2 regions of the Bacillus sp. EA-CB0995 genome follow, and region 1 is predicted to be linked to the other one. Evidence: riboswitches for the same ligand, from Rfam matches in the RefSeq annotation. Region 1 holds a riboswitch; the other holds the start of a gene.
What was found. Region 1 has a riboswitch for S-adenosylmethionine ahead of ACEWFJ_RS17490 (Na+/H+ antiporter NhaC family protein). Riboswitches for the same ligand answer to the same signal wherever they lie in the genome.

Region 1 (16,198 bases):
CATTAGCTGCTTTATTCTATTACGTATTAGATCTTATTCTCTAAAGAAAAGTCGTCTTCTTATGTAGAAGACGACTTTTTTGTGAACACACATCATTCTGATTCAAAACATTGTATAATAAATGATGTATTTGTTACAAAAGAGGAGATGTTACAGTTGGAATATATTATGCTATTACTTGTTGGATTATTAGCAGGTACAATTGGAAGTCTAGTTGGTCTTGGCGGGGGAATCATTATCGTTCCGTTATTGATTAACTTACATAGTCTTTCTCCCCAATTGGCTGTTGGTACTTCAATTGTTACTGTCGTATTTACAGGTTTGGCTTCTACCCTCACATACATGAAGCATAAGCGAGTTGATTACAAAAGTGGTCTTATTTTATTTATAGGGAGTGGTCCTGGAGGAATTATCGGATCGTGGGCAAATAAATTTTTAAATCAAGATTCTTTCTCTTTATATTTCGGGGTTTTTCTCATTTTAGTATCCATTTTACTCATGATACGAGATAAAATGAAACCTCTATCGCTTTCGACCGGTTCTATTATTAAACGCTCCTTTACAACTTCTGAAGGAGAAATAATAACCTATCAGTTCCCACCTTTTCTTGCTATCATTATTTCATTTGGTGTAGGTTTTATTTCTGGTTTATTCGGAATTGGCGGGGGTGTCTTATTAGTTCCAGCAATGATGATTCTTTTCGCTTTTCCAGCACAAATCGCTGTCGCTACATCAATGTTTATCGTTTTTTTATCCGCAATTGTAAATTCAGCAACTCATATTTCGCTTGGTAATGTAAGCTGGCTCTATGCCCTTGTTTTAATCCCCGGAGCATGGATTGGCGGAAAAATTGGAGCTTATATTAATACAAAACTAAGTGGTAACGCTATTATCAATTTATTACGCATTACCTTAATTATTCTCGGTACACGTATGATTATTAGTTCCATTTTGTAACGCATTCTTTTAGAATGCGTTACTTTTATATACATGTGTAAAGAAACACTCCTAAAATAATACATAATAATGAGCAGACACATAATAAGAGAAAATTAGAAATATGGAAATTCCTCATGATAATCACTCCTATGTTCATTACATTTTTGGTATTTCATTCCACTCTAACCTGTAGTAATGCTTTCCTAAATTCAATAGGTAAACATAAAACTTTCATAAGAGCTTGCTTGGTTCAACTAATCATCTGTAGAGGATGAAGAATTCCCATTGACCATATCATACCGAAAAAAAGCAACATTTACATTTACAATGCCCTAACAATATAGAAGTGAGTGTTACAAATCATATGTAATTATTACATTATATATACAATCTTATTGTTTTCTATTTATAAACAAAAAACAAGCCGAGAAATGCTTCTCTTTACCTATAAGAGAAGCATTTCTCAGCTTGTTAAGCTTTCCTTAGTGTACAAGCGACCATCCCATAAAATCTTCATGAACTTGTCTTGCTCGTCTATCGTTTCTATCATATAACTCTGCATAACTATCTGTTTCTTCATCATAGGCCATCGTATAAATGATTTGTCCATCTATTTCGACCGATAGAACAACTCCACCCTTCATTTCTTCCACATGTATCACTGCATCTGTTGAAATCTTCACATCAGTCATTTTTTCATCTAACATGGTATGCCCCCTAAAAAAATATTCCTTTCTAGTACCGTCCTTACACATACACACTAAACAGTATACTACTGTAATATGATATATTTCGTCAATAAATTAAAATTTCCATTAGCAGAAGATTACTAAATTGCAGAATAAATCTATAAGATTTCTTCTGCATTTCATAACTATAGTCTTATACAAACAATTCCTCTATAATAAAGCTAAAAGCAATATATAAAGAGGTGCTTACATTGATTTTACATAAAGGAGAAATACTATTTCGTCAAGGAGAGGAAGGCCCTCTATATTTTATAAAAAGTGGTCTATTAAAGGTAGTTCGTCTCCAAGAAGATGGCGCGCCTTTTTTATTTAATATTATTGTTCCAGGTGAAACGATTCCTCACCACTCTTTAATCTCTCCAAAAGAATATCATGGCACTGCAATCGCTTTAATTAAGACAGAAGTAGAGCCGATTTTATGCAACACATGGTATGAACAATTACGTGCAAATCCCGAATCTTATGCCGATATCGCCCTTCAGCTGCAAACAAAATTACGAACGATGCAAGAGCGTATTGATCAGCTTACAACCGTTTCTCCAAAAGAGAGGCTACTTCGTTTACAAAAATGGTTTACAACATATTTAGGAGACATTCCGATATATGAAATTTTAAACCAAACAGAAATTGGTCAACTCATTGGCATTCGGCGTGAAACAGTGAATCGTCTACTTCGAGAACAAACAAAAAACGAGGTGAGTTAACACCTCGTTCTTTTTAATTATTGTAAGCTAGCTGCTGGCCCAAAGAATTCAAAATGAATATTCTCTGGTGTCACGCCCCATTCTGTCAAAGCTGCGTTAATATGCTTCATAAATGGTACCGGTCCGCAGAAGTAGAAATCTGCTTTAGCGGAAGGAACAATAGTTTGTAACCAAGCTAAATCAATGAACCCTTCTTTATCATAATTTTTTACTTTCATATCTTGCTCAGTTGGATTAGAGTAGCAAGTATATACTTCTACTTGTTCATGCTCTTTTGCTACATTTGCAACATAGTCTTTCATTGCGTGTACATCACTGTTTAACGCCCCGTGAATAAAGTATACATTACGGTTTGGCGATTGCTCAATTAATGTATTTAACATACTCATCATTGGTGTAATTCCTACACCACCACTAATCAATACAACTGGTAACTGTGAATCCATATTTAGCACAAAATCTCCTGCTGGTGCGCTTAACGGTAAAATATCTCCTTCATTTACATGATCATGTAAATAATTCGATACCATTCCATCTAGGCCTTCTGCACCTTTCTCACGTTTTACACTAATACGGTAGTAATCCTTTCCAGGTGCATCTGATAAACTATACTGACGGTTATGTGTATATGTTTCTCCTTTAATATTTAACTGTACACTTACATATTGTCCTGGTAAGAATGAAGATAGCGCTCCCCCATCTTCCGGTTTTAAATAAAAGGATGTAATCACATCACTCTCTTTTTCTTTTTTCACAACGATAAAATTACGGAAATCTTTCCAACCGCCCGTTTTTGCTGCAGCTTCTTCATACATCTCTGCTTCTATACCAATAAATGCGTCAGCTATCACACCATAAGCTTCTCCCCAAGCATCTAATACTTCTTGCGGAGCATCAGCTACTTCTTTAATAGCTTGTAACAAGCATTTACCAACAATTGGGTAGTGTTCTGCTTTAATACCTAAGCTACGATGTTTGTGTCCAATTTGTTTCACAACTGGAATGATCACCGCTAAGTTATCAATATAATTAGCAGCTGCGTAAACTGCATTTGCTAATGCTTGCTGCTGTCTCCCTTGTTTTTGATTTGCATGGTTAAAAATATTTAATAGTTCCGGATGCTCAGAAAACATAATTTGATAAAAACGTGTTGTAATCTCCACACCTTTTTCTTGTAATAACGGTACAGTTGATTTTACAATTTCAATTGTTTTTGGACTTAACATACTATCCACTCCTCTATTTCCTTAGCTATTTCCTTAACTATTTCCATTGTATACGATATCAAAGATATAAGTTGTGATTTTAATCACTATAAACATGATGGTTTTGTGAAAAACGTTATTAAGTGAAACTTTAATCAGTGTCCCCCTATCTTCTGTACTTGTCTCTCCATCTTGAGATGGGGTCTTACTATCCGATAAAGTGAAACTTCCATCAGTGGGGGTCTTACTGCCCGTTAATGCGGGATAAATGACACCCTCTATCTTCGTTAAGAAATTCCTCGTGGGATCGAGAAGAATGTTACTGTATATTAAAGTAACATCAATAATAAAAAGACATACTAAGTATGCCTTTTTTACTGTGCTTGTAATGCCTGTTCTATTACTTTTACATCTTTCCCATTTCCAAACTCTGTATACCCCCAAATATTCGTTTCACCTGTATATTTATTTACAAGAATATCAAGGTCATGATATACACGATGTGCATAAATGATATATTCAATATTACGAGCTGCTACCCCTTTTTTCAAAATTTCATAACTTCGTTTCACATCTCGTTTTATTTGCTTATTTTTCACTTTTGTCTCAAAATCTTTTAAAGATTGCTCCTGCTCTTGAGACCATTTAATTAAATGATTCCAATCTCCATCTGTATATTTTTCTGCTTTTCCATAATTTAAAAAGCCGTTATAGCTTTCGTGTGTCGTACGAATAAATTGTAACACTTCTTTCCTCTCATCGACCTCTTCTACTTTCGGCATTGTTGCTACACTAACTGGCTTACTCGCATAGTGTACAAAAAACCTGGTTAAGCCGTAACTCATGATTCCCATCACAATAAGAATTCCAAGTGTACTCCACATCTTTTTCATACACCCTACTCCTTTTCCTTATGTAAATATTACATTCATTTCTATAAAGTGTAATATTTGTAAATTTCTATAAAGAAGTAAGGATTCCTGTATAAATTGTTCTTACCATTTCGACAACGTTTTTCTACAAATTACGCGTCGGGAATTGCTCTTGCAAGATAGTATTTCCTTAATATGTAGCATATCCGAGTACTGCAATTGAACATACCTGTATCACTGCATAAGTACCGAGAGATAGCAACATACTAAATACAGTAGAAAATTTTGCTAGTTTCACAATAGCAAATACCCATTTTAATTTAGATAGCAGAAACACACCAACTGCTGCAAGCATTCCCCATAGTTCTTTTGTATTTTATTTCATATTCCTCTCATTACCAATAATCTTTTTCTTCTTATTATGCCATATATTTTAAGTTTATTGGAAATCACTGTTTAATTGATCCATTTTTGGCCAATACTATACATGCAAGGAGGTGAAAACGGTGACATTACAATCTGTTATGATCGGTGCCTTATCTTTTCTAGCTTCTATGCTTATTTTTTATACTGTTGGATATGTATTACTATTAGATTGGCTACCAAACAATATTTTCATTAGCTCCATTATCCTTTCTGCACTTATTATCGCTTATTTTATTACGCGAAAATCTATGAGTGAACCGTCAACAAAAACAAAATAAAAGAGTGATGATATCTATCACTCTTTTTCTCATCTCCTAAAAGAAAGCCTCTTTATCTTTCTAACTCCATCTTTTCTCCATATTCTTTCACTATTTGAATAATATTTTGAAACGCACCAATCTCTTCTTTTTTATGATTAAACATTTTTAAATCATATTGATCATAATACGCTTCTAACATTTTTAGTTGAGACGATGATAAATTGTTAGCAGGAACAAAAAAGTTCACTTCATATTGTTTATATCCTTCTTTCACTATTTCACCTTGAATTGCATCACTTTTTTCTTTATTTATTATCTTTTGCACTTTCGGAGGAAAATGTAATTGAAAATAATAATTTTTTTCTTTTTCTAACTTTTTATATAATGCATCTGAAATCGTGTAATACACCGTATAATGAACTGTATTTTCCTTTGTTTTAATGTGAAAACGCGTAATTTGTAAATCCTTTTTCGTAATTTCAGTTATAGTTGATTGTTGTTCGTCCTCATTTTGTGTTGAGGGTGCTGTTGGAAACAAAGAAAGCAGCTTTTCTGTATCCGCCTTTGATATAAGGTAGAAATTTTTTGTATCGGTTTCTTTTTGTAACCAACCTGTTCTCGCTTCTGTACGAAGCCAAACTTTATACTTTTCTTCTTGTCCGTTTTTCTTAATTCTAATTACATATTCCGGTTCACCTAATTCACCTATTACGTTTTGTTTCTCCGCTTTATTTATAATATTTGCAACAATTTTTGCTTTCTCGTCCTTCAATATTTTTTCCTCTTGTCCTGTTTGGGATACAATTATTTGTATGCTCTCTTCCATAACACTCCCCGCTTCTTTTGCTGATTTCTCACCTTGTTCTATTTTCTTACCCATTTGGTTACATCCGACTAATAAGAAAAGAACAAACATGAATAACCATTTTTTTCGCATAGCTCCCATCCTCATTTCTCAAAATAAGAAAAGCTTATTGTTCTCAAAAGAAAACAAAATCAACCTAACAAACAAAATCGGATATAATATACATGAAAGGGGGCTTACAGCATGCCAATAGATTTTCACAGCCCAAACAATAAATATACGTATACAAATCGTCAAGCAACGGATTCATGGACGTCTATGATTCAAAATATTGTAGACGTCAAAGAAAAGAGAGTGATTGATATTGGATGCGGTGGTGGTATTTATACAAAACAACTCGCTATGATGGGGGTAGCTGAAGCAATTGGTTTTGATTTTTCAAATGAGATGCTCGAAGCTGCCAAGGAAAATTGCGCTCACATACAACACGTTTCATTTGTACAAGGTGACGCTCATAACCTTCCTTTTGCAGATGCAACCTTTGATATCGTTATATCACGAGCTGTTATTCATCATCTAGAGCATATTCCACAATTTTTACAAGAAGCATATCGCATTTTAAAGCGAAACGGTATACTTATTCTCCAAGATCGAACAATTGAAGACTGCGCGATTCCAGGAAGTTCAGAACATATTCGCGGCTATTTCTTTTCTTGCTATCCAAAATTACTCCATACAGAAGCTAAACGAAGACCTAAAACAAATCAAATACTATATTGGTTACACAACAGCGGCTTCCATACAAATCCTATTGAAACTCTTTGGGAAGTTCGTAAAGTCCATCCTTCAATTGAAAATTTACTTCAAGATTTATCACCTCGGACAGGTCGTTCTATTTTACATGAATTATCGGATGATGAACTCTCTCAATTATTAGAGCATATTCACTCTAAACTTCATAACAAATCTCCTATTATAGAACAGGATCGTTGGACTATTTGGACAGCCGTGAAAGAGTAGCAAGCCTCACACATTGTGAGGCTTGCTACTCTTTCATAACCTTGTTCGGCAACACTCTTGATATCCACCGCTTCTTGCCTGTGCTCTTCCACACTTCGAACATACTAAAAATCTGGATTGATTTCCAAACAAACTACCTTTATCAAAAAGTAACACTCCTGCTTGTTTAAACGAACGAGAATAATATAACCATATAAAACCACAAACTGCAGTAATACATACCAATACACCCATTACAAGCATCTTCGTCACCTCTGCTTTGTCTGTTCTTTCCAGCAAGTGGATGATTACATTATTCTCTACATTGAACAATAAATCCTTCTTTTTCTCATGAAAACTCCCCGCACTTATCTTCCTCTAATCTTACAGTGGCAGATTTTCTCCTATTTTGATAAAGTGAAACTTCCATCAGTAGGGGGATTACTGCCTGTTCATATGGGATAAAAAACCTTACAATTTCCACAAAAAATTTACGATTTTTTAATAAAATAAAAAGTTGTCCTTCTATTACAATAAAAACACCAGTATATGTAAGGAGTGACAACATGATTAACTTTCTTTTATGTATCCCTTTTCTCATTTCTATAACTCTTTCTTCATTGTTTCCCACTTCAAAACCTTCCGAAATACATGTGCAAATAATCGGATTAAATGATTTGCACGGACAAATTAATACAACTACAATGCTACACGGACAACCTGCTGGCCGCGCCGATTATATAGCCTCTTATATCAAATCATATAAAGAACAATTTCCTCATACCTTACTTGTTCATGCCGGTGATATGGTTGGTGGAAGTCCTCCCATTTCTGCTCTCTTTCAAGATGAGCCAACAATAGAATTTTTAAATATGCTGAAATTTGATGTCGGAACAGTTGGTAATCATGAATTTGACGAAGGTATAGACGAACTAAAGCGACTTATTGATGGGGGTTTTCATCCAAAAACAGGTATGTTTCCAGGTAGCTCTTTTCCTTATGTTTGTGCAAATGTAGTAGATACTAACACAAATGAACCTCTATTTCCACCATATGCGATTAAGTGGATCAATGGTATTCCCATTGCTTTTATTGGCATCGTTACAAAAGATACACCTTTTCTTACTATGCACAATGATATTTCAGCGGTCACTTTTTTAGATGAAGCTACTGCTGTTCAAAAGTACGTACGAGAATTACAGCAAAAAGACATCCATGCAATTATCGTTCTTGCTCATGTAGCTGGCAAGACAACAGGCGGAATTACCTACGGGCCACTTGCTGATTTAGCAAGCAAAGTTGACGATGATGTAGATGTATTATTTGGTGGACATAATCATTCTTATATGAATGGATATGTTAATGGAAAACTACTCGTTGAAGGGTATTCTTACGGAAGAGCTTTTGCAAATGTGCAGCTCACAATTAATCGCAAAACGAAAGATATTACAAAAAAATCAGCAAAGATTATTCCTACTTATCATAATCAAATACAACCTAATCCAATCATCCAAACATGGCTACAGAGCTATCAAACAAAGATAGCCCCATTAACCGAGCAAATACTTGGAAAAAGCGTACACAAGCTGACACGAGATCAAAATAGAAACGGGGAAACAGACCTTGGTGCTCTTCTTGCTGCATCTCAACGTCAAGCTATGCAGGCTGACATTGCATTCGTCAATCCAGGTAGTATCCGTCATGATTTACCAGCTGGTTCCATTACATGGGAAAATACCTTTCTCATTCAACCTTTTGAAAATAAACTCATTAAAATGGATCTAACGGGTAGAGAAATTCGAAGTGCACTGCATGAACAATGGACTGATGAAATACGTATGTTACAAGTATCTGGAATTCATTACACATGGAAAGAAAATAAGTTAATATCAATTACACTAGAAAATGGGGAACCACTCGAAGATGATGCAACATACTCTGTCGTAGTAAATTCTTTTCTGGCAAACGGAGGCGATAAATTTACAATTTTCCAAAAGGGACGAAATCGCGTTGAAGGCCCGACAGATCAAGAAGCATTCGCAAATTACATTCGTTCTACTCCATCTTTAGAAAGCATTCAAGCCAATCATATTCAAAAATTGGATTAACATCATGAAAAATATGTTAAAAATATCTACCTTTATATACAGAAAGAATTGAATAACCCTTACTACATATTGGATACTCTCTCACAGAATCTTCTAAACAAGTAAACATAACACTAAACAATGCAAAATAAAAAGGCGTTTCTACGGCCTTTTTTATTTTGTAAGCTGGTGGCGAAACGCATAAATAACCGCTTGCGTACGATCACTTACATGTAATTTATTTAAAATATTACTTACATGCGTCTTTACTGTTTTTAAAGCAATGAATAGCTCATCTGCAATTTCTTGATTACTCTTTCCTTGTGCAATTAATAATAAGATTTCAAACTCGCGCTCTGTTAATTCTTCGTGTAGCGGCTGTTCTTTCTTTTGACGCATACGTGACATCATTTTCCCGGTAACTTTCGGTTCAAGCACTGTTTCTCCATCGTACGTTGCCCGCACTGCATCTGCTATATCACTTGCTCTTGATGTTTTTAATAAATAACTAGTTGCACCGGCTTCAATGACTGGATACAGTTTTTCATCGTCTAAGAAACTTGTTACAACAACAATTTTCGCTTCCGGCCATTCTTGAATAATCGCACGCGTTGCCTCGACACCATCCATTTCATCCATAACAAGATCCATTAAAATAATATCTGGTTTTAATGATAATGCTAATTCTGAACCTTTTCTTCCGTTTTCTGCTTCTCCTACAACTTCAATATCCGGCTGAGTTGATAAATAAGCAGATACACCCATCCTAACCATTTCATGATCATCAACGAGCAATACTTTAATCATGCTGTTCCTCCTCTCTATCTATAAGAATCGGCACTTTCACCTCAATTTGCGTTCCTTTATTCGGGAAGCTTAATACCTTTAAAGTTCCGCCAATTTCATGGACACGTTCTTGCATGGAACGAAGACCGTATGATCCAGCTTTATTGACGCCTACTTCAAAACCTACGCCGTCATCAATAATTTTTAAAATTGCATATTCATCAATTTGACGCAGCCTTACTTCTGTTTTCTTTGCTTGTGCATGTCGCAGTGTATTTGACAACGCTTCCTGTACAATACGGAATAAGTGATCTTCTACACCTTTTTTCAATTGAATTGGCTCAATCAACCATTCAATCTTCATATGTTGTTTTCTTGAAAGCTCCGTTAATAATTCTTCAATACCTTCTGTTAATTTTTTACCTTCTAATTGAACAGGACGTAAATGAAGGAGCAATGCTCTCATTTCTGATTGTGCATTTACAACCATATTTTCAACAAGTTGTAATTGTTTTTGAGTAGTTTCTGATATATTAGCAGTTTGCTCATTAATTGCTGCCATCATCATTGACATAGCGAAGAGTTGTTGACTTACAGAATCATGAAGCTCCCTAGCTAAACGATGCCTCTCTTCTGAAATAACCTTTTGTCTCATTTCTTCATTCCAATGCGCTCGTTCATTCGTTACTTTTTGAAATAATCCTGCTTGCTCCTCTAATCTCCTAGCAAGTACAATTACCTTTCGCTCCACTTCATGAAATTCATCTTCTGCAGTAAACGAAGCATCTTTCGGGAAATTCCCTCGTTCTACTTCAAATAAAAAAGTCGTTAAACCTTGAATACGCTGCTGCATATAATAACCAATCGCATACCCAACAACTCCACCAATGAGAAGACTCATGCAGATAAGAAACAATCCAACTGGAACAGAAGCAATCGATTCTTTCCATAATAAATCATATACAGATTGCCCACTTTTCCATACATATACGATGGTACAAATGAATGCAATACTACTAGCAGATAACATAGAGTAGCGAATATACATCCATGAAATATTCTTGTGCCTTTTCATTATACTTTCCTCACTTCCGTATCGCCTACGATAAGCGAAGAAATAATTTTAATACGCCTAGGAGCCTCATTATAGTGTTCTGTTTTGAATGTTACATTGCGATTAAAACCTGTTTCTTCATGATTAGGAAGCAAAACTTTTCCAATAACAACAGAATGATTTAAAGATAGTTCAATATCGTATGGAACATACAAACGAATATTACCAATAACACCACGAATAACAATGACGGTTTCTCCTTCTGGAATCATAGCTGTTGTTAAATCAATTTCAACATCACCGATTCCATACTGGACATTAATATCTTCTAACTCATAAATATGATCCATTATTCGTACGTTACCAACCATTATATTCTTAAGATACGGTTCTGTTCGATAGATTTGTTTTTCTTCATTTATATATCCTTTTTCCTTAATTTCGACCTGTACCATTTTTGACTTCTGCTGACCTTGCATAAGCTGATAACCAACGAAAGCTAAACAAGCAAATAGAACAAGCACGAAGGCTGCTGATGAAAACAGGAAAAATACGAAAGTGAGTCCTCCGACAAATAAAAGCACATTTCCTCTCACATATCGGTTCTTTTTTCGATAATTCCTTCCAAACATAATCATAATAAAAGCAAAAATAAGGGCACCCGGCTCAAAATGTCCGAGAATCATATCAAGAACAAGACCAAATCCAAATATAATGAGGAGCATTCCTACAAATTGTGTTTTCGAAAATTGTTTCTTCATCTCAGCTCCCCTTTCTTTGTCATATGTAAAGTGAAACTTCTATCAGTGGGGGTTTTTTCATCCCCCACTGATAGTTAGTTGAACCAATCGAGCTTTTACGGGCAGTTATCCCCACCTATCTTCCTCGTCTCTCTTTGAATCTTGAGGTGGGGGTTTTACTGCCCGTTAATGCGGGATAAACAGAAGAAAAAGGTATTGCATTCCAACACCTTTTCTTCTATCACTATATCATAAGCTTGTTTTATAATGTACTACAATTATTTTACTGATTCTTTTGTTATAGATACTTCTTTTTCTCCTTCATTTCGCGCTCAAGCTTTGCAATCTTCATATCAAATGTGTCACGTTCATGATCTTCATTGATGCGAAGCTCTAAATCAAGAATGTGATTTTCAATTTCTTCAAAGCGTAAAAATGGGTTATTTTCATCCATTTTATGCAGAGCCGTATTCATGCGACGGTTCGCATGTGCCATATTTTCACGTGCCATTAATTCCATACGTTTTGCATTCATTTCTTTTAATTTATTTTTCATTTCAGAAAGGCGACGCTCTAATTCATCAATTTGTTCCATAACACCTGCATACATTTCTTCTAAGCGAGCTACTCGCCCTTCGTAATATGCGACTTCTTCTAATGCACGTTCTTGCAGTTGCATTTCTCCTGCTTCTTGCGCAATTACAGCTTGCTTGGATCTCTTATTTACGAAATAACGCGCCTGCTCAAGCTCACGAGCAAAATTAGATTTTAATGTTTTATGACGCTCAATTAACTTTTCAATTTTTATTACCTCACGTTCGCTATCACGTAAATATTGATTTAACATCGCAATTGGGTTTTTTCTTTCTTTCTCGTCTAACACATTATGAAGATCTGCAAGTATTGCCTCGCGTACACGTCCGAATAATGATTGTTTCATTTTAAATCTTCCTCTCTTCTACTTTATTATTTTAGTTGTTTAATATTAGTTATTTTTCATTAATTTGTTCCATTCATCTTCAAAATTGCTATATGGTTTAGAACCTTCTGAAGCAGACTCTACTACAACTTTTTCTTTTTTCCATTCGCGGTATCCATAATATAGAACGACTACTGCTACGATACCGATTAATGCTGGTGAATTGGAAAGGCCGATTGACAAGCCAACTAAACCGACAATACCCCAAGCTAACTTTCCAAAAAATGATCGTGCTCGCACAAATGATTTGTAGCTCCAATACACAATCCCTGCTCCAATTGCAAATCCTATAATACCAGCAAGACTTCCAAGAGCAATTAAAGCTAAAATACCGGCTGCGATAAACGCTAGAAACTGTTTCATCTTGTGCTTGCCTCCCTTCGATTTGATACTCTTATCTTAACTATTTTTTCATTTTTCTATAACGAGCTTAAGAACCGTTTTCTTCTCAGACTTAAGTCCTATTCATCATCAGACCTATATTTAAAGTGAGATGAAATTAGTCTTTATATTCAAAACAAAAGAGGATGCCTTATACAAGACATCCTCTTTTTCATTATGCTGTTTTTTCATATTCCTTTTTCTTAGCTATAGGTGAAAGACGCGGAAAATTAATTACAATTGAAACAATACCGCAAACAGCAACTAGCATTGGATAAAATGAATACGGTAATAACTCAACTGGTGAAAGTGAAGCAAACCCTGCCGCTGTTAACATTTGAGCGCCGTATGGGATTAATCCTTGCACACTACATGAAAATAAATCTAATAAGCTTGCAGATTTTTTCGGATCAATATTATATTGATCTGCAATATTCTTTGCCAGTGGACCCGTGAAAATAATAGAAATCGTATTGTTTGCTGTGCACATATTTGTCATACTTACAAGACCAGCAATTCCAAATTCTGCACCTTTTTTCGAACGAATATTACGCGTTAGTATATTCATTAAATACTGAATACCGCCGTTATATTGGATAATTTCAACCATTCCACCGATTAAAATCGCTAATAATACCATCTCCATCATACCATTAATTCCTACTGTAATACTTTTAAAGAAACTTGCTAATGTGTAGCTTCCATCTAACATGCCAATGATACCAGCTAACACTGTTCCTCCAGTTAATACAACGAGTACGTTACATCCGAGCAGCGCTGTAATTAACACCCCTGCATACGGTAAAATTTTCACCCAGTTAAACGCATGTGCTGTCATATTTGTATGAGTTCCTAACGTAAGAACGATTAAAAGTATACTCGTAATAATGGCAGCTGGTAATACAATCAAGAAGTTTGTTTTAAATTTATCTTTCATTTCCGTTCCTTGTGTACGCACCGCAGCAATTGTCGTATCTGAAATAAAGGATAAATTGTCACCAAACATCGCTCCGCCAACAACTGTCGCCATAGCTAGTGCCATAGAAATATCCGTGTGCCCACTAATTCCTACTGCAATTGGCCCCAATGCTGCAATTGTCCCCATTGACGTTCCCATAGCTAATGAAATAAACGCACCAATAATAAACAGTCCAGCAACTAACAAGCTTTGCGGAAAAATAGTAAGAGCTAAGTTTACTGTTGCTTCAACAGCGCCCATACCTTTTGCCGTTTCAGAAAATGCACCTGCTAATACAAAGATTAATACCATAATCATGATATCTGGATTGCCAGCCCCTTTAGCAAAACGTTCAACCTTTGTCGTAAAGTTTTCTTTTCTGTTCATTACTAACGCGATAGCAACTGCAATTAAAATAGCAACTACGATTGGTAACTTATAAAAATCTCCTGTAATCACACCAGAACCAATAAATAGTGCTAAAAATATACCAAGCGGCAATAATGCCCATCCATTTCCTTTTGTTTGTTCCAAAGTAATATCCTCTCCTATTTCTAAACCTTTCCTTCACAAGAGCGAAAAAGACCTCTTCTGAAGAGAAGAGGTCTTATATATCATATAAGAAACACTCTTCTCATCTATCAAGCATATCGCTTGCTGGATTTGGCACAGCACTCTACATGAGTCCGCTGCCGAGGCATCGTAGGGCCAGTCCCTCCGCCTCTCTTGATAAGAAGGTTTCATATTATATTTTGTGTAAATCAATCCTTTATTACTTTACTCGCTGCAAAAGAAAATGTCAAACATTATTTCTATCAAAATAGTTGGTATTTTTTTGATATTTATACAAAGTTACGAATGAATCAAACATTCCATGCAATTAAATAATATCTTTTATTTTCAAAATTTCTGTTTCTAAAATTGAAAACCAAAAAAAATGTTCTTCTTCAATTTTTTCCATAAGCCACTTTGCCGTATCCCAGGCTAACTTATACTCTTCTTTTGAAATATTTCCGTTTGCATATGCTTCTTCTAGCTCATCTTCATCTAGTAAATACATATCACCATTCGGTAACAGCACAACATCTAAATATAAATCATCGAAATAAGGTATTCCTCTTGTATCAATTTTATACTCTTTTGACACATCAATATAATATTGTACAAACTCTTTTTTCTCATTTAACATAGCTGTAATCGCAAAATTTTTTCCATTTATAAAATACTGTACCCAAGTATAATCGTTATTTGCAATACAAACCTTTCTATTACGATATTGCTTGTAGCTAAGCTCTTTCACTTGTTTCATATGTAGTATACCTAACATACCATCTTGTACCTCTTTTACTGAATATGCTTTATCAACTAGTCGTTTCCACGATGATCCATCTCCATATTTCCGTTTCATTTACAGTCACTTCTTTCATATAGAAAAAACCCTCACGTATAACGTGAGGGTTTTGTTGGAATTTAAGCTGCTTGCTTCTCTGAAATCTCTTTCAAATAAGCTTGTCCTTTTTCTGCGTCGTACTGCCCTTCCCATTTAGACATTACAACGGCAGCTAATGAGTTACCTACTACGTTTACTGCTGTACGTGCCATATCTAAAATACGGTCAATACCAGCGATAAATGCTAAACCTTCAGCCGGAATACCTACTGTATGAAGCGTTGCTAATAATACAACGAATGATACGCCTGGTACACCAGCAATTCCTTTTGAAGTAACCATTAATACAAGAAGCAATGTAATTTGCTCTGTAATTGATAAGTGAATACCATACATTTGCGCTAAGAAAAGAGCGGCAATTGCTTGATATAATGTTGAACCATCTAAGTTAAATGAATAACCTGTCGGAATAACGAAAGATGTAATGGCTTTCGGGCAACCAAAACGCTCCATCTTTTCCATAATCTTTGGTAGAACCGTCTCTGAGCTCGCGGTAGAATACGCTAAAATAAGCTCGTCCTTTAAAATCTTAAAGAACTGAAAAATATTAATTCCAAATATTTTTGCTGTAAGACCTAATACAACAACAACAAAGAAAATCATTGCTCCATAAACAACAATAACTAACTTACCTAGCGGAATTAATGACGCTACACCAAACTTAGAAACCGTTACGCCAATTAACGCAAATACACCAAACGGCGCAAATTTCATTACTTGATTTGTCACCCAAAACATTGCATCTGCTACACCTTGGAAGAAATTCAGAACTGGCTTCCCTCTTTCTCCAATTGCAGCTACTCCT
Region 2 (16,198 bases), 2.0 Mb from region 1:
CTATATAAAAAAACAGTCACGTATAACGTTACTTATTTTCCTCGGAGCGATTGCTTCAGCTGTCGCAATGGCAATGATATATGTACCGGGCGCTGATCCAAGTAGGGTTTATTATGGTACCGATACAAGAGCGTTTTCCTTATTGATTGGTGCAGCACTCGCTTTAATTTGGCCGAGCAGTAGGCTTGCTAATAAAATTATCCCGTCAGCTCGTCTTGCTCTTGATGTAATTGGAGGAATTGCTCTTATTGTGATTCTCTTTATGTTTTGGAAGACGAATCAATATGATCCATTCCTATACCGAGGAGGAATGTTCCTTTTCTCGGTTGTTACGGCATTATTAGTAGCGAATCTTGCTCATCCAGCTAGCCGAATTAGTGTATTTTTAAGGTTTAGGCCTTTACGATGGATGGGTGTCCGATCCTATGGGATATATCTCTGGCATTATCCGATTATCACATTGACAAGTCCGCAAGTGAGTACTGGAGAATTTCAGTTTACGAGGGCCATTTTTCAACTTTTTCTTATTCTGTTTATAGCGCAGCTTTCATGGAAATTTATCGAAAATCCAATTCGTCAAGGTGCATTGAAGAATATTCGTTTACATAACTTAAGCATAAGAAACTTAGCGTTAAGTGGTAAGCTAGCTTTAGCATTTGCACTATTGGTTTCTGTGACAGCTGGTTTCGGTTTATTAACAGGGAGCCAAGCAAAAGCGGATTCTAAAAAAGCTAGTATAGAAGCAGTACAAACAGAACAAAAAGAACAAACGAAACCAAAAGAGCAAACAAAACCAAAAGAACAAACAGAACAAAAAGAACAGGCTGATAAACCAGCTCAAAATAAAGAAGAAAAAGGAACGGTTTCTGAGAAGCCTAAAGAACCTCCAACAGTTACAGCCATTGGAGATTCAATTATGATTGACATATCTCCATATTTGAAAAATACTTTTCCTAATATTAAGATCGATGCGAAGATTGGAAGACAAATGTCTGAAGCAACCGCCACGGTAGATAAAATGAAAAAAGAGGGTAATTTAGGAGAGTATGTAATTATCGGATTAGGTACAAATGGAGCATTTACTACTGAGCAAATCACATCATTGATTCAATCGATAGGTAATGAACGTAAAGTTATATTAATTAATACAAGAGTGCCGCGTCCATGGGAATCATTGGTGAATGAGAGATTAAAAGAAGCAGCGAAGAATTTCTCAAATGTCACACTAGTCGATTGGTATTCAGCAAGTGCTGGGAAGCAGGAATATTTTGAACCAGATGGAGTCCATTTGACGAAAACAGGGGCAGAGGCATACGCTTCACTTGTAGTGAAGGAGATTAAGTAGGTAAAACACTCGTTTTGACTTTAAAGTGGTTTTTGGATGAGTAGGAAAAAGCGCTATTCTTTTTTACAGAAAGAATAGCGCTTTTTGTATTAATACCACCATTTTTCCTGCGGCAGTAACACAACATTTACATGAAAGTTTTGCGAAAACCAATCATACATTAGCGTCTTTTTCACTAAAAACTCAGACGCAGAATGAGAGACCCCAATAAGTGACATATTTGTATGCGGGATATACTCTTTCATGATGGCATATTTCTTTTTGCCATATTCATTATCAATATGACAATGCACCTCTCCAGTAATATAAGCTTGTGCGCCTTTTTCCTCTGCTTCTTGCATCATACTTACTTTATCACCGCATCCTGCGACGATGGCGATTTTCGAAATATGAGAACGTTCTTGTCCTTCAAAGTCCACATACGGAATATCAAAAATACTTTTTGCTTTTTCGATTAATGCATTTGTATGTATTGGGGCAATTTCACAAATCAACCCGTCGTCTTCAGCAAAGCTTTCAATGACTGACGCATGCAGTGCTTTGGCGATAGCGATATTTGTACCATATGCTTTGTGACGATCCATTGGCACATGACATGTGTACACGGATAATCCTTTTTCTTTTATGGCCCGTAAATAATGTTCTGGAATAGGAACGAATCCGCGCCCTGGTAAGCCTTGCGGGTCTCCGCATTCCATGACAAGAGGATGGTGCATAAATAATAAATCTCCAGCTTTTCCTTCATCAAGAAATCTATCTAGCACCTCATTTGTTGGAAAGACAGCTAGAAATACGTTACGAACAGTATCTTCTCCTTTTAGCATGAGCCCGTTAAAATATGTAACAAAATCATTTTCAAAGAAATCTTGCCATGGAAACGAAATAGGATCGTAAACAGCTGGAATAAAACGACTAAATCCAGGGTCTATTCCATGCTTATGAACTGCAAATAAAGTATCTAATTTATGTTGTATGTCTTGGAGTGTTGGCATGATGAACTCCTCCTTTGGAAAATATATGAATTTTATTATATATTTGAATGAATTTTCTGTATATACAAATCAGATCAGTTTATGAAAAAGAATGCTACAATAGGATAATCGTTATATATGTAGGAGGAAAAACAATGAATGTTACAGTGACAGAAGCGGCATATGCAAAAATAAAAGAAATGATTCCAAGTGAGGCAAAATATATAAAATTATTTTATGATAACGAAGGATGCGGCTGTGTGATGAGTGGGATTATTGACTTAGTTGCTGTATCTGAAAAAGATGAGCGCGATGTAGAGATTTCATCAAACAAATTTCAGTTTATTGCAGATCGAACGAAGCTCGTTTTTATGGATGATAACTTGATTGTTGATTTTCAGGAATCAGGAGGAAACTTTCAATTAAAAAGCCCAAGTCAATATTATAATCCGAATATGAAACTGCATGTTCGGGTGTAATGAATAAAATAAAAAAGAAGAAAGCGGATTAAACTTGCTTTCTTCTTTTTTATTTTGCTGCTTGTATACGTTAAGATTTAGGGAAGACAAAGAAGATAGGTGAAGGAAAGAAGGAATTTTAACATGTCTCTTGAAATTTAATGAGGTAAAGGATTAGATATAGTGGGGGAAATGTATGAAAAGATGGGGAATTGAATTACTGCTTTTCTGTGTTGTTATCATATGGGGAATCAATTATACAATCGGAAAATACGGTCTTGTAGAATTAACAGCAATCCAATTTACAGCAATGCGCATGGTTACTGCTGCACCACTTTTATTATTGTTGGCGTTTTACATAGAAAAATCGCTTTATATTGCATGGAAAGATGTTGTCAGGCTTACTTTCGTTAGTATGGTGGGGATTACGCTGTATCAAACGCTGTTCATGGAGACGATTCAACATACGTCTGCAACTAATGCGTCACTATTAATTTCGATTTCTCCCATTTTTACAACGATGTTTGCTGTATTCTTGAAAGAAGAACAGCTTTCATCACGTAAACTCATTGGATCGGTCATTGCGTGTATAGGAGCAGCACTTGTATTACTTGCAGGCCGTTCACTTGTGCAATCTTTTTATGGCAATGCAATTGGACTCATTGCTTCGATTTGCTGGGGATTATATCCTGTCTTAGCAGGGCCGCTTATGAAGAAATATTCAGCCCTGCGCGTAACGGCCTGGGCGGCAGCGATTGGTGCAGCGCCACTTGTATTAGTAAGCGGTTGGCGAATTGTTCAGCTGCCTTTTGAGATTCAGCACGGCAGTACATGGTTTTCGTTATTATATTCGATTTTCTTCGTTACTGTATTTGGTCTTGTCATGTGGTACGTTGGGATTCAAAAAATTGGTGCATCTCATACGATGGTGTATATGTACGTTACACCGTTTGTAGCAGTTTTATTTGCGGCAATATGGGCGAGAGAGCAGCTATCTTTACAACAAATGATAGGTGGAATTGTTATTTTTGTTGGTTTGTGGCTTGTAAAATCTAAAAAAGCTAATCAAACATTACTCGTAAAAGAAAATATATCAAAATAAGAAAGCAGATCAAATCTGCTTTCTTATTTTTTTATTTTAGGTAAGAAAATAAGATACAAAATAGCTGTAATAAATGGAATCCAGTTGAGGAAAGGTAAGCGGAAAAAGCTAATAAGAATCATACCTGTGAGAAGAACGCTGAGGACCGCATAAAAAATACTATGCTTAGGTGTGTACCAATATAATGTTAAGCCAACAAGAGCTGGGATAACAAAATGAATAAGAGCGATTAAAAAGAAGAGCAATGGAAGTCCCTCCTTTACCGTGTACTTATATATTATATCCATATTTTGTAAGGTTGATAGCTGATTTTTTAGAAATCGTCAAAAATGTTTGCAAATAGGAAAGAGGCTTACGAAATGAATCGTAGGCCTCTTTTATATGTAAGCATGTGCTATCACAAGAAAACGTGGGCTTTGTCGGTGAGTACTTGTTTTCTTGCAATAACAACATACTTATTCACATGATTTAGGATATTTCAAAGTAAAGTCGGGTTTAAGCGATTGGACCGCCAAGTTTTACAATTGTTTCAGAAACGTTATCAAATTTCTTGAAGTTTTCTTTGAACTTATTCGCAAGCTCAGTTGCTTTTGCTTTGTAAGCTTCTTTATCAGTCCATGTTTGTTCTGGCATTAATACTTCATCAGGTACACCAGGAACATGAAGTGGTACTTCAAGACCAAAGATATCATGTTTCGCTGTTTCAGCGCTATCTAACTCGCCGTTTAATGCAGCTTGCACCATTGCGCGTGTATGACCTAAGTTCATACGTTTTCCAACGCCGTATTCGCCGCCAGTCCAGCCAGTGTTCACTAAGAATACTTTAGCATCGTGCTTCTCGACTTTTTCTCCAAGCATTTCTGCATAGCGAGATGCATCAAGCGGTAAGAATGGAGAACCGAAGCATGTTGAGAATGTTGCTTGCGGTGAAGTAATACCGCGCTCAGTTCCTGCCAGTTTACTCGTGTAACCACTTAAGAAATGGTACATAGCTTGCTCTTTCGTTAATTTGCTGATTGGAGGCAATACGCCAAATGCATCAGCAGTTAAGAAAATGATTGTATTTGGATGACCTGCAACGCTAGGTAATACGATGTTATCAATTGCATCAATTGGATAAGCTGCACGTGTATTTTCTGTTAATGCAGTGTCATCATAATTTGCAATGCGTGTATGATCATCAAGCACAACGTTTTCTAAAACAGAGCCGAATTTAATCGCATCAAAGATTTGTGGCTCTTTCTCGCGAGATAAGTTCACACATTTTGCATAGCAACCGCCTTCAATATTGAATACACCGTTATCAGACCAACCATGCTCGTCATCACCAATTAATTTGCGGTTTGGATCAGCAGATAATGTTGTTTTACCTGTTCCAGATAAACCGAAGAATAAAGCGACATCGCCTTCTTCACCTACGTTTGCAGAGCAGTGCATAGAAAAAATATCTTGTTCTGGAAGTAAGTAGTTCATGATAGAGAAGATTGATTTTTTCATTTCACCAGCGTACTCTGTACCGCCGATTAACACGATACGCTTTTCAAATGAAACGATAATAAATGTTTCTGAGTTCGTGCCGTCAACTTCTGGATCTGCTTTAAAGTTTGGTGCAGATACAATTGTGAACTGTGAATCATGATTTTTTAATTCTTCCTCAGTTGGGCGAATGAATAATTGATGTGCGAATAAGTTATGCCATGCATATTCATTAATAACTTGAAGAGGAAGACGGTAGTTGCGGTCTGCTCCTGCAAATCCTTTAAATACGAATAGTTCTTCTTTTTCTTTTAAGTATTCTAATACTTTTGTATATAATTTATTAAAATGCTCTTCAGAAATCGGTTGGTTTACCGAACCCCAAGCGATTTTGTCCGTAACAGATGCTTCGTCTACAATAAATTTATCTTTCGGAGAACGTCCTGTATATTTTCCTGTTGAAACAGAAACAGCGCCAGTAGAAGTTAATCGTCCTTCATTTCTCATTAATACTTTTTCCGTTAATTGTGGAACGCTCAATTGAACCTGTGCATTGCTTCCGTTTAATAACTCATGTAATCCAATTTGGACATTCACAGTACTCATATTTTATATACCATCCTTTGTTTAATTTATAAATATTCTCGTAATCCCCATTAAGAGTATAACACAATCATATAAATAATGTATACTATTTATTTATTTTTGTTTGTGTTATTATATTATTTTTTTCCATAAATTTCTGTCGTTAAAAACTTATAGGAATATGTGTATATGGATTGACAAATGAAAAGCATTTCTTTAGTATAGTTGAGGACGGATACTCTCTTATCCCGAGCTGGCGGAGGGACAGGCCCGATGAAGCCCGGCAACCTCACTTGTATGTACGACAAGTTCAAGTGAATAGGTGCTTAAACCTGTGCGAGATGTAATGTCTCGAGCGATAAGAGCGAAGGGCAAAAAGCAGTATGCAAGTAGCGAATACAACCTTTCCTCTATATATAGGAAAGGTTTTTATTTTGCGCTTGTGGGAGAATACATGAATGTCGCAGTTTGTGGCAAATTAAGGATGAGTTCCGTACAATATATACATTTACTGTCGGGAGGTTTACCACATGACAAAAAAACGTCATCTGTTCACATCTGAGTCTGTAACTGAAGGACATCCAGATAAAATTAGTGACCAAATTTCTGATTCAATTTTAGATGCAATCTTAGCAAAAGATGCAAACGCACGTGTAGCTTGTGAAACAACAGTAACAACTGGTTTAGTATTGGTAGCAGGAGAAATTACGACTTCTACTTATGTAGATATTCCAAAAATCGTTCGTGAAACAATTAAAGGAATTGGTTATACTCGTGCAAAATACGGTTTCGATTCAGAAACTTGTGCAGTTTTAACATCTATCGATGAGCAGTCTGCTGACATCGCAATGGGTGTTGACAAAGCGTTAGAAGCACGCGAAGGTCAAATGACTGACGAAGAGATCGAAGCAATCGGTGCAGGCGACCAAGGTTTAATGTTTGGTTTCGCATGTAATGAAACAAAAGAATTAATGCCGCTTCCAATCTCTCTTGCTCATAAATTAGCTCGTCGTTTAACAGAAGTTCGTAAAGATGATACATTACCATACTTACGTCCAGACGGTAAAACACAAGTAACAGTTGAGTACGATGAAAACGGTAAGCCAGTTCGCGTTGATACAATTGTAATTTCTACGCAACATCACCCAGAGATTACTTGGGAACAAATCGATCGCAACTTAAAAGAATTTGTAATTAAACCAGTTGTACCAGCTGAGTTAATCGATGAAGAAACAAAATTCTTCATTAACCCAACTGGCCGCTTCGTTATCGGTGGACCACAAGGGGATGCTGGCTTAACAGGTCGTAAAATTATCGTAGATACTTACGGTGGATACGCTCGTCACGGCGGCGGTGCATTCTCTGGTAAGGATGCAACAAAAGTTGACCGCTCTGCAGCATACGCAGCTCGTTACGTTGCGAAAAACATCGTAGCAGCAGGTCTTGCTGACAAAGCAGAAGTACAACTTGCATACGCAATCGGCGTAGCGAAACCAGTATCTATCTCTGTTGATACATTCGGCACTGGAAAAGTATCTGAAGAAGTATTAGTAGAACTAATCCGCAGCAACTTCGATCTTCGCCCAGCTGGTATCATCAAAATGCTAGACTTACGTCGCCCAATTTACAAACAAACAGCAGCATACGGCCACTTCGGACGTACTGATGTAGATCTTTCTTGGGAGCGTACAGACAAAGCTGAAGCTTTAAAAGAGCAAGCTGGTCTATAATATAGGAAGAAAAAAGCTTTGCACACACGTGCAAGGCTTTTTTTATTTAATTACTTTCCTGTTTTTCTAACTTCCCAACGCAGGAAGTACAATACACTTCTCCGCCTAGTTCAATATACTTTTGAATATTTGTTATGCCGCTTGGCGGATATTGCATGTAAATCCAAGAACGTTCGTGTACCGCAATTTCCTTTCCGCATGATGTACACATAGCTGATTTTTTACCGAACATCAATTATTGCCCCCTCTGTGAACGGGATTTTCCGAAGCAGTATGCACTGCAAAGTAAAAAGATTGTTGCACATCCAAAACCGCCAATGACTGCGTAAGGTACAGCGTCTTTTAGTGCCATGCCGGCGCTAATGGAAGCGACGAAAAGTAAGATAAATAGTGTCGTTAATTTTCGCATTGTATCCATATGAAATTCCTCCCTTTTGAAAATCCCTATATTTCTATTATAAGGAAGAATTCGGAAGTGAGATATTTTTTCTATAAAAATGTGTGACATGCCGCACATTTTTTTGTTGCTGCATCATATATGATAAAATTTAGATAGTTCAGAAGAAGGAGCGAATGACAATGAGCGTCACAGAACATAAAAAACAAGCACCGGCACAGGTTCGTTGTAAAATCATAACGATTTCGGATACACGTACAGAAGAAACAGATAAAAGCGGACAGTTATTAAAAGAGTTATTAATAGAAGCAAATCATCAAGTAACGGCTTATGAAATTGTAAAAGACGATAAAGAAAGTATTCAGCAAGCTGTGTTAGCAGGCTGCCAGCAAGAAGATGTAGATGTTGTGTTAACAAACGGCGGTACAGGAATTACAAAACGTGATGTCACAATTGAAGCAGTGGAAGCGTTGCTTGATAAAGAAATTGTAGGCTTTGGAGAACTATTTCGGATGATTAGTTATTTAGAAGATATCGGAAGCGCGGCGATGTTAAGCAGGGCAATTGGCGGGACAATTGGACGGAAAGTTGTCTTTTCTATGCCAGGATCAACAGGTGCGGTTCGCCTTGCGATGAAGAAATTAATTTTACCAGAGCTTGGACACATTACATTTGAGTTGCATCGCCAGTGAAAATTGCAGGAATTGTATTAGCCGGCGGACAGTCCAGTCGTTTTGGAGAACCGAAAGCATTAGTAACTTGGTGCGGAAAAACATTTATTGAACATAGTATAGAAGCATTGAAAGAAGTTGTTACAGACATTGTTGTGATTAGCCATCCAGCGATTACAAATGAGCTCTCGCATATACTGTATGTACCAGTTGTAGAAGATATTGCGCTGTATAAAGGAAACGGTCCGCTTGCCGGTTTATTAACAGGCATGGAATTTGTAGATGCAGATTGGTATATTGTTGCACCGTGTGACACACCAAATATTTCGAAAGCATGGGCGATGACATTCATCGAACGAGCAGACGAAACATATGAAGCAATTGTTCCACTAGTTGAAGGACGGAAACAACCACTTTTAGCGCTATATCATCACAAGGTAAAAGGAAAAATAGAACAGTTATTAAAAGAAGGTAAGAGAAGTATGCAGGGGCTATTATCTCAGTGTAATGTCCAGTATGTGACGGCAGAAGAATCACAGCTGTCGAAAGAGTTATTTCTTAATGTGAATACAAAAGAAGAATATAGCCAATTACAGAATAGGAAGTGAATGGGGAAGGGGAGAAGCTATCATGGAGAACGAATTACTGAAAATATTTGATGATCATAGAAATCCAATAGGAGTAGCAACCCGTGAAGAGGTACATAAACTGGGGCATTGGCATGAGACGTTTCAGTGTTGGTTTATAAGTAGAGAAAACGGAGTAGATTATGTTCACTTTCAAATTCGTAGTGAGACAAAAAAGGATTATCCGAATCTGTTAGACATTACAGCTGCTGGGCATATATTGGCACACGAAACGGTATATGATGGAATCCGAGAGGTGAAGGAAGAAGTAGGGATTGATGTCTCGTTTGATGAATTAGTGTCATTAGGTATTATCGATTATTGCGTTACAATAGGAGATTTTATTGATAAAGAATTAGCTCACGTTTTTTTATATGAAAATAAAAAACCAATGGATGAATATAAGCTGCAAATAGAAGAAGTATCAGGCATTGTTAAAACTGAATTTAATAGTTTCTCTGAACTTTGGTTAGGAGAAATGAATGAAATTACAGTGGAAGGATTCGAAGTGAATGAAGCCGGGGAAAAAGTTTTAATCCATAAGGCTGTAGATAAAAGTAACTTTGTTCAGCATGAACATTCGTATTATGAGAGCATTATAAGGTTGATGAGAGAGAATATGAAATCGTTAGGGAGTACTGAAGCGTAAAGCGAATGACTAAACATCAGTGGGGGATGAAGAAAAGCCCCACTGATGGAAGTTTTACGTTATATAGGTATCTAAATCATCAAGCCCATAATAAGAGTATTATAATAAACACCATTTATATACGTATCTTGTTGTAATAATCCTTCTTCCTTAAAGCCAACTTTCTTATATAATTCTATTGCTCTAGCATTATCTTCTCTCGTTACGAGATGTATTCTCTTCGTAGTCCCATTTAATTTTGCCCACTCGATAAGCTCGTCCATCAGTATTCTACCTAAACCGAATCCGCAGTACTCTTCTGCAATTACGATCCCTAGTGTTCCTACGTGTTTTGTTCTAGCTTTTGGACTCGAGGTAATAGATGCGATGCTTATGATTTCATCATCCATTGTTGCTAGTAAGATGATGGAACTATTATCTGCTCCAGTAGATTCTATGAATTTTTCATAATCATTTAAAGACATACTGAACTCATTTTTCCCGAATGAAAGAAAATCAGTTTCGCCGCCGACTACATTATAAAAATCAATCATAGATTGAGCGTCTTTTTGTAAAGCCTCTCTTATAATTACTTCTTTTCCGTTTCTTAAACATATTGTTTTCATATTTCTCAACTTCTTTCGAATTAGTTAAGTTCATCATAATATTAATGTTTGAATTTGAATAGCGTAAAATTTATCCCGCATTAACGGGCAGTAAGACCTCCACCTCAAGATTCAAAGAGAGACGAGGAAGATAGGTGAGGGATAACTGCCCGTAAAATCCCCACTGATGGAAGTTTCACTTTATGTATGCTACAAGTGAAATGAATATAAAAAGAAGAGGACTTCTCCTCTTCTTTTCAAATAGTTGGTCTGTTATTTCCGTTAAGAGACACACATAAAGTTTCTAATTTGTGCATACCGATAGCTTACTTTTCGTCGACGTCCTGATTGCCAAATATATCCGGATACTCCGTTTTGTCTAACTTCAGTTGTATAAAACCAAAAATCTCTACCAAAAGGTCCTTGTCCTCTTAAACCAATAAATCCCCATCTACCTAAACAATTACACATCGCTGATCGTATTTGAAACGCTTGTATAGGAGAAGAAAATGCTGCTGGTGCTGCTGGTGCTTGTGCCGGTGGTGGGGTTGTTGGAGCATCTTCAGCATCGTCGGGACGATAGACATCATCGTCGATTTCCCTTGTGTCCTCGAATGGTTGATAACCTGGTTGTGGATAATCTGGGTGTTGATAATACGGCTGTTGATTATAATTTACATGCGGAAAGTACATTGGCTGATTATTCATGAAAAAATCACCTCATTTTTTTTAATACGCACTTAAAATATGAGTATGTTGCATGATTCTGATATGAAGCTTATTTATGGCCCAAATTACTTTCAGCAGTACAAATTATATGAACAAATTGGATCCAAGGCATTATCTTTTACTGGTAAAGAAACAATTATGAAGTTGATTCATATACATCTTTAGTTCTATATGATTAGAATAGAATATATTTACAATTATAACATTTGATGGATAGTCAAATAAGGAGGCTCGTTTTATACTAATATTGTACCACCCCTTCTAAGGAACAGTGGACAACCGGTGATTGGCTAATGGGAACATTCTCATTTTGCCAGTGCCGGTTTTTTGTTAGATAATGATGATAATAGATTTTGGGGGAGGGATCGTTTTGAAAAAGATAGACTTTACTTCTATGAGAGAACAAGTAGCTAGTTTTTATATTTATTCTATTTCTTTTCTTGGTGTGATTGCTGTTATCATTTCCTTATTTTTAAGTAAAATGCCTTCTCATCTCATACTGCTTTTGGTGTTAATTATGTTTATGGGAATTACTGAGTATTTTCCTATCCGTATTTGGAGAGGGGGAATCACACTAAGTCTTACGCTCATTTATGTAATGAATTGGCAGTTTGGAATACATATAACTGTTGTTTCTTGTGTATGTGTGATGTTATGTATCCATTTGCTTCGCCGCTTACCTATGCAAAGGACACTATTTAATTGTGCTCAGCTTGCTCTTAGTATTATATTAGCAGACTGGCTTTCCAGCGAATGTCTCTCTCTTTTTATTTCTGGGATGAATCTCTCAGTTTTATATGAAAAATTCATAAGCTTATTTTTATTCAGCGTGTTTCTTTGCTTTTTTAACAGCATTTTTTACGATCTTTTAATCATACTTCTTCCTCAGCCATATCCGCTAGAAGAGTGGCGTAAAAAAATATATTAGTATTATTGAGTGTGAGTTTTTGTTTATTTTACTCCTCGCTTATACATATTTTAGATTACCGATATCGCGGAGTGATGGATGAAATTATGGTTCTGTTCTTCTTCTTCCCGCTTGTGGCAATCTGTATTATTAGCTCTTTCGTTAGACAAATACGGGTGGAAAAAGAACGCTTATATAAGCTTTTTTCCATTACGACGGAATTAAGTCATGGGTTATCCGCCGGAAACTTACAGCAAATGAAACAATCACTGAAAGGATTCCTAGGAATACAGGCATATGTTTTATGGGCAAAAGATGAGGAAAACTGGACACTTTTATTAAAGGATGGAAAAGTGCACCGTGATATTTCTGATTATTCTGACCTGTATACGAAGTTTGAAGAGATATCTGAAACTGTTGTTGTTACGGATTGGAAAACAGGTATGGCTCCGGGAGATGAAGTGTTTGAAAATACGATGCGCTCTCTTGTATATTTACCTCTTAAAGTAAATCATGAATTGGTTGGAATGTTTGTAGCAGGGAAAAGCAGAAGTGCGAGCTTTATTACTGAAGATGTACAGACTTTAGCTACGTTTGCCAATCAATTGGGCAGCTTGCTTAAAACACGGACACTTGTCTCTGAACAAGAAAAAAGAACGATTTTGGAAGAAAGAAATCGAATTGCTCGTGAAATTCACGATGGAATCGCACAAGCATTGGCCGGAGTGATATTCCAGATGGAGTCAGCTCAGAAAAAGTACGCAGATCGACCAAAGGACATGCAGCAAGTGGTAGATACAAGCATAAAAAAATTACGGAAAAGTTTAGGGGAAGTTCGTTATTCTATTTATGCTTTAAAGCCATATCCAACACAAAGGTTAGGGCTAAAACAAGCAATTACAAATAAAATTCAATCCTTAAAACAAGAATATAATCTAGCTATTACATATCATGAAAGAGGCCGTTCTCGAAAACTTAGTTTTACGAAAGAACGAGTCATCTTCGATACTTTGCAGGAGAGCTTGCAGAACATTGTAAAGCATGCAAAGGCAGACAAAGTTGACGTTTTACTCAGTTATCAACGGGAACATGTACTTTTGAAAGTGAAGGATAATGGAATTGGCTTTTCCCTTTTTGAATCTATGATTAAAGCAAAGAATGAGCCGCATTATGGTATATTACATATGAATGAACAGGCTGAACAGCTAGGGGCTGCCCTTCAGATTGATAGTTCAGCAGGAAAAGGCACAGAAATCACATTGCTAATTCCAGATTCAGAAATGGGGGAGGAGTATCATGATTCGAATATTAGTAGTGGATGATCATACTGTTTTGCGTGATGGAATTCGAAGTATATTGGAACTCGAATCTGATATGCGAGTAGTTGGAGAAGCTGTTTCCGGGGATGAGGTATTAAAGAAAGTGGAAGAGTGCAGACCTGATTGTATCTTAATGGATATTAATTTACCAGGAAAAAATGGTATTGAGGCTACATCGCTTGTGAAAGAACAGTATCCGAACTGCCGCGTTCTCGTATTAACGATGTATGAACATGATGAATACTTGATGTCTGCTCTTCGGGCAGGTGCAGACGGTTATTTACTAAAGGATTCATCATCCGAGCAAGTGGTAGCCGCAATTCGAATGGTACTACAAGGAGATTCTGTGATTCACCCGCGCATGACTAAAAAGTTGATTACATACCATCAGCAAACGAAATCAGAATCAAATGAAAATGAACTGACAGAGCGTGAAAAAGAAATTCTGTTTGAATTGGTCAAAGGTCTTAGTAATAAAGAAATTGCTGAAGCCCTATATATCAGTGACAAGACAGTTAAAATTCACATTAATAAGATTTTCAAAAAACTAAATGTGAAAAGCCGTTCACAAGCAGTCATATATGCCGTTCGAAATCAGCTTGTTCCATTTTCTTAAATAAAAGCGCTTAAAAGAACTGCTCTGTGTTTTATTATTTCACTCGAAATAATAAGGCACGGAGTAGTTCTTTTGTACTATACGGTATAGAACTAATAACTATAAAAAATATTCCTTTTTGATAATTTTCAGAAAAGTATAAATTTAATAAAATAAGGAAGTAGAGTCGTAGTCTAATAGCTTCGTGAATTTATGTTATACATTGACTACAAATAAAAACAAAGATGGGGGAACTTGTATGAAGAGAGGGAAATTTGGAAAGGTTCTTACGGGGACGTTAGTTGCTGGCATGCTATTGTCACAAGGTATTCCGTATAACGTATTGGCAGAAAGCGCGGTTGAACTGAAGCCAGTTGATAATGCGGAACAGGTACTGATGAATCTGTCTCCAGAACAAAGAAAAGCGTTGGAACAGTTAGATGTAAGTCCTAATTTTACGATTTCACCTGATATTGATTCTAATAGTCCTGAATTAGTTAACGTTATCGTGGAATTCAATCAGGCTCCAGCAAAAATTGAAGTGATGAAACAAGCGGCGAAAGGAAAGAAAATAGCTTCTACTACTGCGCAAGCAAAAGTGGATGAAGAACATAAAGTGTTTAAACAACATGTCGAATCCTTGAAATCGAAGAAGGATGCTGGCACGTACGATACGCAAAAAATGAAGATTACACGTGAATACAAAAATGCAATCAGTGGTGTAGCGATGACTTTACCTAGTGTTGCAGTGCAGGATTTAATTCAATCCGGAGTAGTAAAACGTGTTTTTAAAGATTACGAGGTAAAAGTAGAACCTCCGGTAGAAACGAAAGAAACAAAAGAAACAATCGAGCCAAAAATGGCGGACAGCATTCCGCAAATTGGCGTGGACAAGCTCCATGCAGAAAATATTACAGGTAAAGGGATTAAAGTCGGCGTTCTTGATACAGGTGTTGACTATAATCATCCTGACTTAAAAGGTGCTTATAAAGGCGGATATGACTTTGTAGATAACGATGCAGATCCGATGGAAACAACATACGCCGATTGGATAAAAGCTGGTAAACCAACATCTCCAGGCTATACCTATTACACAGAGCATGGTACGCATGTAGCGGGGACGATTGCAGCCCAAAAGAAAAACAATGCGGATTATGCGGTGAAAGGTGTAGCACCTGATGTAGATTTATATGCTTACAGAGTATTAGGCCCTTGGGGCGGAGGAAATACAGCGGGAATCCTTGCTGGAATAGATAAAGCGATTGCAGATGGTATGGATGTTATTAACATGTCGTTAGGCGCACAAACTAATGATCCGTTATATGCTACTTCTGTCGCAACAAATAACGCTATGCTTTCAGGTGTGGTGACAGTTGTTGCCGCAGGAAACTCCGGACCGAATGAAAAAACTCTCGGTTCCCCGGGAACGGCAGCTCTTGGCATTTCAGTCGGAGCAAGTGATGTTTCTATGTCCATTCCTACATTCAGTGCAAGTGCAGCGAGCGAAAAATTTGAAAACATGCAGTTATTAGGTAAAGATTTTCCTGATAAGTTAGAAGATTTCCAAGGACAATCCTTACCAATTGTATTTGCGGGACTTGGTAAACCAGCTGATTTTGCGGGGAAAGATCTCAACGGAAAAATCGCGTTAATTCAGCGCGGAGAAATTACGTTTGATGAAAAAATTAAAAATGCAAAAAATGCTGGAGCTAAAGCGGTTATTGTGTATAACAATGTCGACGGACAAATATCTGCCTACTTAGGTGAAGGTGTAGGTCTTATTCCATCTTTCCGTCTGTCAAAAGCGGATGGCGAACGGTTAAAGGCGCTAGGTGAAGTATCTTTCAAATTCGAAACGCTGAGCAATACAAAAACGGAAGGCGATCACTTAGCTGATTTTAGCTCACGTGGGCCGGTAAATGGAAATTATGATATTAAGCCAGATGTAGTCGCTCCTGGTGTGTCGATTTTCTCTACTGCACCGGAATATATCAATGATCCGCAGGACGGTGTGAATTACAGCAATGCATATATACGACTGTCTGGTACTTCTA

Region 2: another riboswitch for S-adenosylmethionine. It lies ahead of metK (methionine adenosyltransferase); the one in region 1 lies ahead of ACEWFJ_RS17490 (Na+/H+ antiporter NhaC family protein).

What each region holds. Positions count from the first base shown of each region.
Region 1 is NZ_CP169269.1:3,370,262-3,386,459, forward strand. Features, by position in the region: gene ACEWFJ_RS17400 (inorganic phosphate transporter) at 1-44, shown strand, start outside; gene ACEWFJ_RS17405 (sulfite exporter TauE/SafE family protein) at 157-957, shown strand; gene ACEWFJ_RS17410 (hypothetical protein) at 1,422-1,646, opposite strand; gene ACEWFJ_RS17415 (Crp/Fnr family transcriptional regulator) at 1,880-2,392, shown strand; gene hmpA (NO-inducible flavohemoprotein) at 2,410-3,618, opposite strand; gene ACEWFJ_RS17425 (hypothetical protein) at 3,972-4,490, opposite strand; partial or broken gene ACEWFJ_RS17430 (site-2 protease family protein) at 4,702-4,824, opposite strand; gene ACEWFJ_RS17435 (hypothetical protein) at 4,976-5,173, shown strand; gene ACEWFJ_RS17440 (YhfM domain-containing protein) at 5,226-6,092, opposite strand; gene ACEWFJ_RS17445 (class I SAM-dependent methyltransferase) at 6,204-6,980, shown strand; gene ACEWFJ_RS17450 (hypothetical protein) at 7,014-7,223, opposite strand; gene ACEWFJ_RS17455 (hypothetical protein) at 7,309-7,590, opposite strand; gene ACEWFJ_RS17460 (bifunctional metallophosphatase/5'-nucleotidase) at 7,526-9,067, shown strand; gene ACEWFJ_RS17465 (response regulator) at 9,221-9,853, opposite strand; gene ACEWFJ_RS17470 (sensor histidine kinase) at 9,846-10,907, opposite strand; gene liaF (cell wall-active antibiotics response protein LiaF) at 10,907-11,647, opposite strand; partial or broken gene ACEWFJ_RS17480 (PspA/IM30 family protein) at 11,905-12,566, opposite strand; gene ACEWFJ_RS17485 (lmo0954 family membrane protein) at 12,612-12,968, opposite strand; gene ACEWFJ_RS17490 (Na+/H+ antiporter NhaC family protein) at 13,162-14,478, opposite strand; SAM riboswitch class I at 14,576-14,680, opposite strand; gene ACEWFJ_RS17495 (ribonuclease FAU-1 family protein) at 14,825-15,352, opposite strand; partial or broken gene gltP (glutamate/aspartate:proton symporter GltP) at 15,415-16,198, opposite strand, start outside.
Region 2 is NZ_CP169269.1:891,987-908,184, forward strand. Features, by position in the region: partial or broken gene ACEWFJ_RS04780 (acyltransferase family protein) at 1-1,345, shown strand, start outside; gene ACEWFJ_RS04785 (Nif3-like dinuclear metal center hexameric protein) at 1,435-2,337, opposite strand; gene ACEWFJ_RS04790 (iron-sulfur cluster biosynthesis family protein) at 2,472-2,795, shown strand; gene ACEWFJ_RS04795 (DMT family transporter) at 2,971-3,876, shown strand; gene ACEWFJ_RS04800 (hypothetical protein) at 3,900-4,121, opposite strand; gene pckA (phosphoenolpyruvate carboxykinase (ATP)) at 4,372-5,958, opposite strand; SAM riboswitch class I at 6,178-6,302, shown strand; gene metK (methionine adenosyltransferase) at 6,468-7,667, shown strand; gene ACEWFJ_RS04815 (hypothetical protein) at 7,714-7,899, opposite strand; gene ACEWFJ_RS04820 (hypothetical protein) at 7,903-8,085, opposite strand; gene ACEWFJ_RS04825 (MogA/MoaB family molybdenum cofactor biosynthesis protein) at 8,247-8,756, shown strand; gene mobA (molybdenum cofactor guanylyltransferase) at 8,753-9,343, shown strand; gene ACEWFJ_RS04835 (NUDIX hydrolase) at 9,366-10,010, shown strand; gene ACEWFJ_RS04840 (GNAT family N-acetyltransferase) at 10,082-10,615, opposite strand; gene ACEWFJ_RS04845 (hypothetical protein) at 10,877-11,302, opposite strand; partial or broken gene ACEWFJ_RS04850 (GAF domain-containing sensor histidine kinase) at 11,694-13,552, shown strand; gene ACEWFJ_RS04855 (response regulator) at 13,527-14,165, shown strand; gene ACEWFJ_RS04860 (S8 family serine peptidase) at 14,404-16,198, shown strand, end outside.